3 regions of the Vibrio sp. Isolate22 genome follow, and region 2 is predicted to be linked to each of the others. Evidence: predicted binding sites of a transcription regulator. Region 2 holds the regulator's gene; each other region holds the start of a gene.
The links. The regulator MetJ, encoded in region 2, represses methionine synthesis genes. The targets are predictions, from matches to a motif close to TTAGACNTNTANANGTCTAA.

Region 1: a site for MetJ is predicted at 2,190-2,209, ahead of metK (methionine adenosyltransferase). Genes of this name have one in related genera too.
Region 3: a site for MetJ is predicted at 2,152-2,171, ahead of metH (methionine synthase). Genes of this name have one in related genera too.

What each region holds. Positions count from the first base shown of each region.
Region 1 is NZ_JAKEUW010000002.1:249,776-254,070, forward strand. Features, by position in the region: gene tkt (transketolase) at 1-1,944, opposite strand, end outside; gene metK (methionine adenosyltransferase) at 2,301-3,455, shown strand; gene L1D55_RS02635 (DUF2189 domain-containing protein) at 3,824-4,295, shown strand, end outside.
Region 2 is NZ_JAKEUW010000009.1:55,664-59,958, forward strand. Features, by position in the region: gene L1D55_RS07680 (bifunctional aspartate kinase/homoserine dehydrogenase II) at 1-216, opposite strand, end outside; gene L1D55_RS07685 (O-succinylhomoserine (thiol)-lyase) at 219-1,400, opposite strand; gene metJ (met regulon transcriptional regulator MetJ) at 1,608-1,928, shown strand; gene L1D55_RS07695 (malic enzyme-like NAD(P)-binding protein) at 2,072-3,361, opposite strand; gene rpmE (50S ribosomal protein L31) at 3,695-3,913, opposite strand; gene priA (primosomal protein N') at 4,245-4,295, shown strand, end outside.
Region 3 is NZ_JAKEUW010000014.1:596-4,890, forward strand. Features, by position in the region: gene L1D55_RS10090 (sodium:proton antiporter) at 777-2,051, opposite strand; gene metH (methionine synthase) at 2,220-4,295, shown strand, end outside.

The DNA of each region.
Region 1 (4,295 bases), on a different contig from region 2:
GAACATCTTGAATAGCTCACCAGCAGGTGCAGATTCGCCGAATGTTGTCATACCGATGATCTTGCCACCGAAGCCAACGTACTTGTACCAGAAGTCAGCGATGCCAGCTTCTACAGCGATACGAGCTGTTACGTCAGATGGAAGTACAGATTCACGGTACTCAGCATCTTGCTTATCGAATGCGTCAGTTGCAGGCATAGATACTACACGTACTTTCTTGCCTTCAGCTGTCAGTTCAGCCGCAGCGTTAACCGCTAGCTCAACTTCAGAACCTGTAGCGATAAGGATTAGCTCTGGCTTGCCTTCACAATCTTTTAGGATGTAACCACCCTTCGCGATGTTCGCTACTTGCTCTTCGCTACGCTCTTGCTGTGCAAGGTTTTGACGAGAGAAGATTAGAGACGTTGGACCGTCTTTACGTTCGATAGCCAGTTTCCAAGCTACTGCAGACTCAACTTGGTCACATGGACGCCATGTGCTCATGTTTGGAGTTAGACGTAGAGAAGCCATTTGCTCAACTGGTTGGTGAGTTGGGCCATCTTCGCCAAGACCGATAGAGTCGTGCGTGTAAACTTGAATGTTCTGAACTTTCATCAGAGCAGCCATACGCATTGCATTACGAGCGTATTCCATAAACATTAGGAAAGTAGCGCCGTATGGCACGAAACCACCGTGCAGAGCGATACCGTTCATGATAGCCGTCATACCGAATTCACGTACACCGTAGTGGATGTAGTTACCAGAGAAGTCATTTGCTTCTAGAGACTTAGAACCAGACCACATTGTTAGGTTAGAAGGTGCTAGGTCAGCAGAGCCGCCCATGAATTCTGGAAGCATTTGACCGAACGCCTCTAGAGCATTTTGAGATGCTTTACGTGAAGCGATGTTTGCAGGGTTAGCTTGAAGGTCAGCAATGATTGCGTTTGCTTTCTCTTCCCACTGTGCTGGAAGCTCACCGTTAGTACGACGTTTGAATTCTGCTGCTAGCTCAGGGTAAGCCGCTGCGTATGCGTCAAACTTCGCGTTCCATGCCGCTTCTTTTGCTGCGCCCGCTTCTTTCGCATTCCACTCAGCAGCGATATCTGCAGGGATCTCGAAAGGACCGTGTTCCCAACCAAGCGCCGCTTTAGTTGCTGTAATTTCATCAGCGCCTAATGGAGCACCGTGGCAGTCGTGTGTACCCGCTTTGTTTGGAGAACCAAAACCGATGATAGTTTTAGTACAGATAAGTGACGGACGAGGGTCAGCTTTAGCCGCTTCGATAGCTGCGTTGATTGCTTCAGGATCGTGACCGTCTACTGCTGGAATTACGTGCCAGCCGTATGCTTCAAAACGCTTAGGTGTATCGTCAGAGAACCAACCTTCCACTTCGCCATCGATAGAGATACCGTTGTCATCCCAGAAAGCAACCAGCTTACCAAGACCTAGCGTACCAGCTAGTGAACATGCTTCGTGAGAGATACCTTCCATCAGACAGCCATCACCCATGAATGCATAAGTGTAGTGGTCTACGATGTCGTGGCCTTCTTTGTTGAACTGTGCAGCCAGTGCTTTCTCTGCCATTGCCATACCAACAGCGTTAGTGATGCCTTGACCTAGAGGACCCGTCGTTGTCTCGATACCAGGAGCGTAACCGTACTCTGGGTGACCAGGAGTCTTAGAGTGCAGTTGACGGAAGTTTTTCAGATCTTCAATTGAAAGCTCGTAGCCTGCAAGGTGAAGCAGAGAGTAAATCAACATTGAACCATGGCCGTTAGACAGGATAAAACGGTCGCGGTCAGCCCACTCTGGGTTTGCTGGGTTGTGGTTCAAGTGGCCACGCCAAAGAACTTCAGCGATGTCAGCCATACCCATAGGTGCGCCTGGGTGGCCTGAATTTGCTTGTTGAACACCGTCCATGCTAAGTGCGCGGATTGCATTGGCTAGATCTTTACGAGAAGGCATGTCTGCTCCTGGATACATAAGCGATTTAAAAAAGAGATAGTGCTAATGTTTTCATTTTAATTAGCGCGGGTATTCTCTCAAACGAATATTGCGACTGCAAACGTTTTACTGGCATTTTAACGGTCATTTTTCGCAATTTTCGAACATTTACATCACTTGTCAGCCGCTTATCTCAACCAACACGCAAACGTTTAGTTATGGCATATCATAAAAAAGAGCTTGTAATTCGACCGCTGGAATTTAGAATAGACGTCTAGATGTAGAAACACCTACAAAATATACTGTATTTAATGGCGGCGCTTCCTAGCTTGCGACGCCATGAACTATTTACACCAAAAACTAAAAGTGGAGCTCTCATGGCTAAGCACCTATTCACTTCTGAATCTGTTTCAGAAGGTCATCCAGATAAAATTGCAGACCAAATCTCTGATGCTGTTCTTGATGCCATCTTAGAACAAGATCCAAAAGCACGTGTTGCTTGTGAGACTTACGTAAAAACCGGCATGGTTATGGTTGGCGGTGAAGTAACAACTTCTGCATGGGTTGATATCGAAGAGATCACTCGTGAAACCGTTCGTGAAATTGGTTACGTTCACTCTGATATGGGCTTTGACGCTGACTCTTGTGCCGTTCTAAACACAATTGGTAAGCAGTCTCCAGACATCAACCAAGGTGTTGATAAAGCAGACCCGAAAGAGCAAGGCGCAGGCGACCAAGGCATCATGTTTGGTTACGCGACTAACGAAACTGAAATCCTAATGCCAGCTCCAATCACTTACTCTCACCTTCTTGTTAAAAAGCAAGCTGAAGTACGTAAGAGCGGCAAGCTAGACTTCCTTCGTCCAGATGCGAAATCTCAGGTTACTTTCCAGTACGACCAAGGTAAGATCGTTGGTATCGATGCTGTTGTTCTTTCTACTCAACACTGTGATTCAGTAACAACACCTGACCTACGTGAAGCGGTAATGGAAGAGATCATCAAGCCAGTACTTCCTTCAGAGTGGATCAACAAAGACACTAACTTCTTCATCAACCCAACAGGCCGTTTCGTAATCGGTGGCCCAATGGGTGACTGTGGTCTAACTGGTCGTAAGATCATCGTTGATACCTACGGCGGCGCAGCTCGTCACGGTGGCGGTGCATTCTCTGGTAAAGATCCATCAAAGGTTGACCGTTCTGCAGCTTACGCAGCACGCTACGTTGCGAAAAACATCGTTGCCGCTGGTATGGCTGACCGTTGTGAGATTCAACTGTCTTACGCTATCGGTGTTGCTGATCCAACATCAATCATGGTTGAAACGTTCGGTACTGAGAAAGTAGCGCACGAAATCATCATTGAAGCAGTTCGTCAAAACTTCGACCTACGTCCATACGGTCTTCAAGAGATGCTGAACCTTCTTCAGCCTATCTACAAGCAGACTGCAGCATACGGTCACTTCGGTCGTGAAGAGTTCCCTTGGGAAGCGACTGACAAAGCAGCAATCCTTGCTGACTTCGCTGGCCTAAAATAATTTAGCCACTGCGATTTGTTTCTTTAAAGCCCTTACTGCTTAGTAAGGGCTTTATTTTTATGTACTTACCGAACCTTCACTAGCTACTTCTTTCTCTAACGCCCTTCTTTACCGTTAACCACTAAGTATAAAAAGCCGCTGATAATTTGTGTTTTCTAACACTACTGACAATAGTTAAGGTAACTCCTAAGCGATCAAGCTCACATTTAACTTAAATTAATTCAGTCTGATAACGCTCGTTAAATGCACGCTAGAACAAAAACTGGGATGACAATGAGCAATTTAGCTCAACACCATAACTCTCACACAAGCCACACCGATGAGCCTTATGGAATTATAACTAGGACGTTATTTAACTAGGGGGATCTATGCCTCGTACCGCGCACCCATCCGAACTGAACGATAAAAAACACAAGGTCAGCGATAAGGATTACGCTCGCACCATTCCTTGCAACCAAATCAGTATTTCCGCACCCTTTCATTGGTTGTCGCTTGCTCTGCATGACTTAGTAAGAATGCCATTAATCAGCGCATTTTACGGTTTGTGCTTTATGGGAGCGGCAATCGCCATTGTTCAACTTGTCCAATGGCAAGGAACACACTTGGTGGTGATGCCAAGCTTAATTGTGTACATGCTGATAGGACCTTTTCTTGCTCTGGGCTTGTATGACGCAGCCTGGGAAAGAGAAAAAGGGCACAACGCCAGCCTATTCCATTCAATGAAAGCCATTACTCGCAACTCGACTCACCAGTGGGCCTTTGCGATTGTATTAATGGTCGCGATGATATTCTGGATGCGTATCGCCGCTCTATTGCACGCTTTGTATCCATCTGTACAAG
Region 2 (4,295 bases):
ACGAAGGGTTTGTAGGCACTCATGAGCAATACGCCCATCTTTATCAAGCGCTTCTACAAACTCAATCAAACGGTTAGTGGTTTTGCCTGCTGCCGACACAACCACTAAGTCGGTTGCTGATGAATACTCTCTAAGAATGTTTACCACACGTAGGTAACACTCAGGGTCAGCTAAACTGCTACCACCAAATTTATGTAGCTGGCGAAAGGTTGCCATTATTAACCCTCCCCTTCAGCGATAAAGCGTTGTGTCTTTTCAAACGCCTGCTTAAGGTCATCAATCAGGTCTTCTGCATCTTCAAGGCCAACAGAAAGACGCAGTAACTGTTGAGAAACGCCCGCCTCTGCTAGCGCTTCTTCACCCATTGCACGGTGAGTCATCGACGCTGGGTGACAAATCAGGCTCTCTACACCGCCAAGTGATTCCGCTAAAGAGAACAACTCTAACTCGCCAACAAAATATTTGAGCGCCTCGAATGAACCTGCAAACTCAAAACTCAGCATTGAGCCAAAGCCTGACTGTTGCTTCTTAGCGATCTCATGACCGGGATGTTCAGGAAGGCTTGGGTGATAAATCGCACCGACAAGATCTTGCTGTTGCAACGCAGTCAGAATTTCACGCGAACTCTCTTCGTGGACACGCATACGCGCACCTAGCGTACGGATACCACGCAGCGTCATGTAGCTATCAAATGGAGTACCGGTCGCACCAATACAGTTGCCCCACCATGCTAGCTCTTCAGCGTGCTCTTCTGTCTTAGTGATCACCACACCACCAATAACGTCCGAGTGGCCGTTGATGTATTTGGTCGTTGAGTGGATAACAAAGTCAGCACCCAACTCTAAAGGCTTTTGGAACACAGGAGTCAAAAACGTGTTGTCGACAGCAACCAGCGCACCAATCTCTTTCGCTTTACGGCAGGTTTCTGCAATATCAACTACGCGAACCAACGGGTTTGATGGTGTCTCTAATAAGATCAACTTTGGCTTAAGTGCGATCGCCGCGTCCAATGCCTCTTGATCCGATTGATCAACAAACAGAACTTTGAAGTCACCTTTAAGAGAGCGAGTGTTAAACAGACGGTAAGTACCACCGTAGCAGTCATGTGGTGCAACGATCAGATCATCGCCACCTAAGAAAGCCGAAACCCATAAGTTCAGTGCCGAAGTACCACAGTTAGTAACTACCGCGCCTTTGCCCGACTCAAGCTCAAACAGTGCTGTTTCTAATAAACCGCGGTTTGGGTTACCAGAACGGGTGTAATCATACTTTGGCACTTCACCAAAAGCGGGAAACCCATAGTTAGTCGAAAGATAAATTGGTGGGACAACGGCATGGTGTTGCGTGTCTGACTCGATACCAGTACGTACTGCGATTGTTGCTGGCTTCCGGCTGCTCATAGGTGCTTCCTTACAAGTTTGCGTCTGAGAGTCACAGCTGCTTGTCGGCATTTTGCGGCTGTGTTAGATATATGTTATTCACTTTACTTTCATAAACGTGAGACGTCAACACTTCTAGACGTCTATATGTCTTTGCTTATGGCGGTAAATCCCGCTAAAATCACCACTATTAATTTAATCTAACAACTAAAGTGATGAAGGTACGCAATGGCCGACTGGAATGGTGAATACATAAGCCCATATGCTGAGCATGGAAAGAAAAGCGAACAAGTAAAGAAGATTACAGTTTCTATCCCTTTAAAAGTGCTAAAGGTTCTTACTGACGAGCGTACTCGCCGCCAGATCAACAACCTTCGCCATGCAACAAACAGTGAGCTACTGTGCGAAGCCTTTCTACATGCGTACACAGGCCAACCACTGCCAACGGATGAAGACCTTCGTAAAGACCGCCCAGATGATATTCCTGCAGAAGTGAAAAAGCTGATGACAGAGATGGGTATCGAGTTCGAAGCGTTTGACGAAGAATAACAATAACTCAGTCACTGCCTTCAATATTGAGTCGCTTTAGCTGAATGTTCACATTACTGATTCGTATTTTCAGTGTTCTGTGAATAAGAGACATAAAAAAACCGACTCCAGATGAGTCGGTTTTTTATTATTTTGTTTAGCTTCTATGCCATGTAGTTAGCAGGCATCTCAATACGTGCAACGCCAGATTCAACCGCCGCTTCTGCTACTGCTTTCGCTACGCGAGGAAGTAGACGTGGGTCCATAGGCTTAGGAATGATGTAACCCTTACCGAACTCAAGTGACGTCTCACCCGCTGCTTTTAGTACTTCCGCTGGTACTTCTTCTTTCGCTAGGTCACGAATCGCTTTTACTGCCGCTAGCTTCATTTCGTCATTGATTTCGCTTGCACGTACATCAAGTGCACCACGGAAAATGAATGGGAAACAAAGTACGTTGTTTACTTGGTTAGGGTAATCACTGCGACCCGTCCCCATAATAAGGTCAGAACGAACTTCGTGAGCAAGCTCTGGCTTGATCTCTGGATCTGGGTTTGAACATGCAAACACAACTGGCTTATCAGCCATCAGCGTTAGTGCTTCTGCTGGAAGCAGGTTAGGACCTGATACGCCCAAGAATAGGTCAGCACCTTCGATAACATCTTCAAGCGTGCGCTTATCTGTGTTGTTTGCGAACAGCTCTTTGTATTCGTTCAGATCATCACGACGAGTGTGGATCACACCTTTACGGTCTAGCATGTAAATCTTCTCACGCTGAGCGCCACACTTAATCAGTAGCTCCATACAAGCAACCGCTGCTGCACCAGCACCTAGACAAACGATCTTACACTCTTCAAGCTTCTTACCTTGAAGTTCGATCGCGTTCAGCATACCTGCTGCTGTTACGATCGCAGTCCCGTGTTGGTCATCGTGGAATACTGGTACATCACAACGCTCAATCAGGCGACGTTCAATCTCAAAACAGTCTGGTGCTTTGATGTCTTCTAGGTTAATACCGCCGAATGTATCTGCGATATTCGCAACCGTATCGACAAACTCATCGATTGTGCGGTGTTTTACTTCAATATCGATAGAATCTAAACCAGCGAAACGCTTAAACAGTAGCGCTTTACCTTCCATTACTGGTTTAGAAGCAATTGGACCAAGGTTACCTAGGCCAAGAATCGCTGTACCGTTAGAGATAACTGCAACCATGTTGCCTTTACCTGTGTACTTGTAAACGTTATCTACGTTCTGTGCGATCTCACGAACTGGCTCAGCCACGCCTGGGCTGTAAGCAAGTGCTAGGTCTTCTGCAGAGTTTGCAGGCTTCGTCAGCTCAATGGCAATTTTGCCTGGAACTGGGAACTCATGATAATCAAGAGCTTGCTGACGGAATTGTTCTTGAGGTGATAATTCTTGAGAGGATTGGTCTTGGCGGCTGTCTTCAGACATAGGTGTAGGTTCCTAGGATATTATTATTAGGGGGATCTTGTTCATGTTAATGGATGTACTTCAAAGTTCCTAGGTGGTAAAGGCCTCTGTCTCATTAAAAAACGAGATTTCACTACTAATAAGACCAGTGAGCAGTTGAAATTACTATCGCTTGTTGAACTTTCGAGCGGATTTGCAGTGATGAGTCATAAGCGAAGAATTACCCTTCAATATTGAGGTAAGCCGCTTAGTGCAGGAGAGAATAAAAGCTTGAGGTGAAAGTTGATGTTTTCTCGAATTTCAGGCAACAAAAAAGGACACCGAAGTGTCCTTTTTATGTCTAAATAGCGAGAATTACTTCTTGCTAGAAAGAGCACCGAAACGCTTGTTGAAGCGATCAACACGGCCGCCTGTATCTACGATACGTTGCTTACCAGTGTAGAACGGGTGACATTTGTCACATACGTCTAGGTGGATTGATTCTTTTGCTAGCGTTGAGTTGAACTCAAAAGTGTTGCCGCAAGAACAAGTAGCAGTAACTGCTTTGTATTCTGGGTGGATTCCAGCTTTCATGGGATAACCTCAAGTAGGCCGTGTCGCTATACGATTCTAAGCCGCACACCACACGTAGTTTAAAAAAGAAATAAAGACACCGCTCATCACTAAAGCGCGACGAAGCCATACCTTTAAGGCGCAGTATAGTAATGAATCTGTGAAGTAGGATCAACTGATTTGATACATTTTTCGCCAATATCGGCGTTATTTCCTTTGCTGGCTGTGATTCTTGGCTTGGCCCCAACCTCACCCGCTTCTCTGCCACATCACATTCAAACTGCTTCTCGAATTTAACCGCCTTATCCTTTAGACTGTTCGCTCTCGTCAATTCAGATAAAGCCGTCCCTTTATGCGTCCAATGATTGCCCGTGTGGCGCTGCCTGTCCCACTCGACAAGCAG
Region 3 (4,295 bases), on a different contig from region 2:
CTGGGTGCGAACTAGGTGTGAATTAGTGCTATTGGCAGAGCCGCTTATTCCCACAACTTAATACAGCGGCTATTGTTTTAAGCTGAATATTCCAAGCGTTATATAAGAAGTTACTTCTGAACTGCAGGGGCTTTATGCTCGTTCTGTCGCAAGGTTATTCCTAGATAACAGAGGCTACGTCAGGTTAACTCCCCCTCCAATCTACAACCTTATGGCTTTAGCTTAAGTTCCGGTGCGTTTCGCCTTTTAATTTGGTTGGTTTCTTCAACGATAAATAAAGTAAGTGTTGAGATAGTTATGAGCTCTCTGTTGCTCTAGAGTCGAATCTAAATAGGCTAGCAGCTTGTAGTTTTTTGGAAGAACGACTTATCAATATGTTAGCTCAGTTGCTTATAGCTGCTCTGTAAATAGGATCGTCAGGTCTTTAAGCATGATCTGGGGCCCCTCGAGTCATAACATGCTTCTAGTTTGCTTCAAACCATTCGGGTACATGGCTTTTCTAGGTAGTGGCTCCACTACTTTTTAAGCTACTACTAATAGTCTCGGTATTTTCCGTACCTTACCTAACTCTTTTAGCAAAGATACGATATTGAATTTTTGTACCTGAAATGCAGTTCGATTAGATAATCTAGGGAGCTTAGCCGTTGTATTGGGCTCTCTCACACTAATGTTACGTATTAGGGGGATAGGGTAATTAAGGAAGGAACGTTGGCAGAGATCGGGTACAAAAAAGGCCGCTTATACAAGCGGCCTCTGTTTATCATATGATTGTTAATCTAACTCTTTTCAGCTTGTTTGGCTTTCTCTATCATCGGAGTAATCGTTGAGCCTTGAACCAGGATTGAGAACACTACAACGGCATAGGTCATGACAAGGATAATTTCTTTAACATCTATCGCCTTATCTTCAATTACCCAGATACCTGAAGGGATTGAAAGAGCCATTGCTAGCGCTAAGCCGCCACGTAAGCCACCCCAAGTTAGAATCTTAATTGACCATGGGTTGTAAGTTCTAAAGCGCTTAAATCCAATGTATGACAAGAAAACACTTAGATAGCGTGCACTCAATACGAGAGGACCGGCGAATGCCATTAAGATCCAGTCTTCTTGGTGGAACTTGAACAGCAGCATCGACATACCAATCAATAAGAACAATACGCCATTTAAGAATTCATCTATCAGTTCCCAGAAGTGGTCTAAGTGGTCTTCACTCTCTTTTGAGAAGCCGATGAAGCGAGTCCAGTTACCAATCATGATACCTGACACCACCATAGCCAATGGACCTGATACGTGGAGAACTTCAGCAAAAGCATAACCCGCAGTAGGGACACCAATAGTTAGTAGCAATTCCATTGAGTGGTCATCAGTGTTACTGATTAGGTAGTGGAATATAAGACCTAATGCAAAACCATAAACGATACCGCCAATTGCCTCTTGGACAAATAGCATGGTCACACTGCCTACTGTTGGTGCCTCTGTACCAAAAGCTATGGTGAATAGAGTTACGAAGATTACCAAGCCAAAACCATCGTTAAATAGCGATTCACCTTCAATCTGAGTTGAGATTCGTTTCGGTGCATCGAGTTTCTTTACAATGGCTAAAACAGCGATTGGGTCGGTAGGAGAGATAAGAGAACCGAACAGTAAGCAGTAAATGAGATCGAATTGAATGCCGATGAACTGACAGAAACCATAAAGAACAAAACCAATAAAGAAGGTCGAGAATAGAGTCGCACCAAGTGCAAGTACTGTGATTTCCCACTTTTGGTCTTTTAGGTTTGGTAGCTTTATCCCTAAACCGCCTGCGAATAGTAAGAAGCCTAATATCCCTTTAAGTAGGAAGTCTTCAAAATTGATACTGGCAACCGTTTCAGAAGCAATGTCGGCCAACTGAAACCAGTTGTTTTGGCCCGCAATGATAATTAAAAGAGACAGCATCATTGAGCCTGCTGTGATGGCGATGGTTGTTTGCATTTTACCAATTTTGCTATTAACAAAAGCAATAAGCATGGCTGCAGCAGACAAGAAGCATAAGGTGTAATAGACCGACATTGGGGTACCAACATGTAACAAAGTATGAATATGAATTTTCGTTGTCTCATGCTCAAATAGCAAACACTTTTTGTCAGGACTCGGTAATCAATTTCCTCATTTAGACGTCTAGACTCCTTTTTAATGTGTGATAGGATGGAAGCATAATTAAAGGAATGAGGTTGTACCGTGGGAAGTAATGTAAGGCAAAAGATTGACGCTCTGTTAAAGCAACGAATTTTACTGATTGATGGTGGTATGGGTACCATGATTCAGGATTATAAATTGGAAGAGCAAGACTATCGTGGTGAACGCTTTGCGGATTGGCATAGTGACTTAAAGGGTAACAATGACCTTTTGGTGCTTACACAACCTAAGCTTATCAAAGATATTCATTCGCAATATTTGGAAGCTGGGGCTGATATCCTTGAAACCAATACTTTCAACGCTACAACCATTGCTATGGCCGACTACGACATGGAAAGCCTTAGTGAAGAAATTAACTTTGCAGCAGCCAAGTTAGCACGTGAAGCCGCTGACGAATGGACTGCAAAGACTCCTGAGAAGCCTCGTTTTGTTGCAGGCGTATTAGGTCCAACCAACCGAACTTGTTCAATCTCTCCAGATGTTAATGATCCAGGCTATCGTAATGTGAGCTTTGACGAACTCGTCGAGGCTTACTCTGAATCGACTCGTGCGCTGATCAAAGGTGGCTCAGACCTTATTCTTATCGAAACCATCTTCGATACACTCAATGCTAAAGCGTGTGCTTTTGCAGTGGAATCTGTTTTCGAAGAAGTAGGCATCACTTTACCGGTCATGATCTCCGGCACCATTACTGATGCATCAGGTCGTACGCTTTCAGGGCAGACGACGGAAGCTTTCTATAACGCCCTTCGTCATGTTAAACCTATCTCGTTTGGTTTGAACTGTGCATTAGGCCCTGATGAGCTGCGTGAGTATGTTGGCGAGATGTCTCGTATCTCAGAGAGTTATGTTTCTGCTCACCCTAACGCTGGTTTACCTAACGCATTTGGCGAGTATGACCTTTCACCTGAAGACATGGCTGAACATGTTAAAGAGTGGGCTGAAAGTGGCTTCTTGAACCTGATTGGTGGCTGTTGTGGTACCACGCCAGAACATATTCGCCAAATGGCAGAAGTGGTTGAAGGTGTAACTCCTCGCCAATTGCCGGACTTACCTGTGTCGTGTCGTTTATCCGGTTTAGAACCTCTGACCATTGCTAAAGAGTCTCTGTTTGTAAACGTGGGTGAGCGAACGAACGTGACCGGTTCTGCACGCTTCAAACGCTTGATCAAAGAAGAGCTTTACGATGAGGCATTGAGTGTTGCTCGTGAGCAAGTTGAAAACGGCGCCCAGATCATCGATATCAACATGGATGAAGGGATGCTAGACGCTGAAGCGTGCATGGTCAAATTCCTTAATCTATGTGCCTCTGAGCCAGAAATTTCAAAAGTCCCAGTGATGGTCGATTCATCAAAGTGGGAGGTTATTGAAGCTGGCCTGAAATGTATTCAGGGTAAAGGTATCGTTAACTCCATCTCTCTAAAAGAGGGTAAAGAGAAGTTCGTCGAGCAAGCTAAGTTGGTTCGCCGCTATGGTGCAGCTGTCATCGTGATGGCATTTGATGAAGTCGGTCAGGCTGATACACGTGAACGTAAAGTCGAAATCTGTACTAATGCTTACAACATTCTTGTTGATGAGGTTGGCTTCCCACCAGAAGACATTATTTTTGACCCGAACATCTTCGCGGTTGCGACGGGTATTGAAGAGCACAATAACTATGCAGTTGATTTCATCGATGCAGTAGGCGATATCAAGCGCGACCTGCCTCATGCGATGATCTCTGGTGGTGTATCGAACGTGTCATTCTCATTCCGAGGTAACAACTACGTTCGTGAGGCAATCCACGCTGTATTCCTATATCACTGTTTTAAAAATGGTATGGATATGGGCATCGTAAACGCTGGTCAGTTGGAAATTTACGATAATGTACCAGAAGATCTGCGTGATGCTGTTGAAGATGTCGTACTAAACCGTCGTGAAGACTCTACGGAACGCTTGCTGGATATGGCAACCGAGTATCTAGAGCGAGCTGTTGGTAAAGTTGAAGATAAATCAGCACTTGAGTGGCGTACTTGGCCTGTAGAGAAGCGTTTAGAGCACTCTTTGGTCAAAGGTATTACTGACTTTATCGTTGAAGATACTGAAGAAGCACGTGTCAATTCAGATCGTCCAATTGAG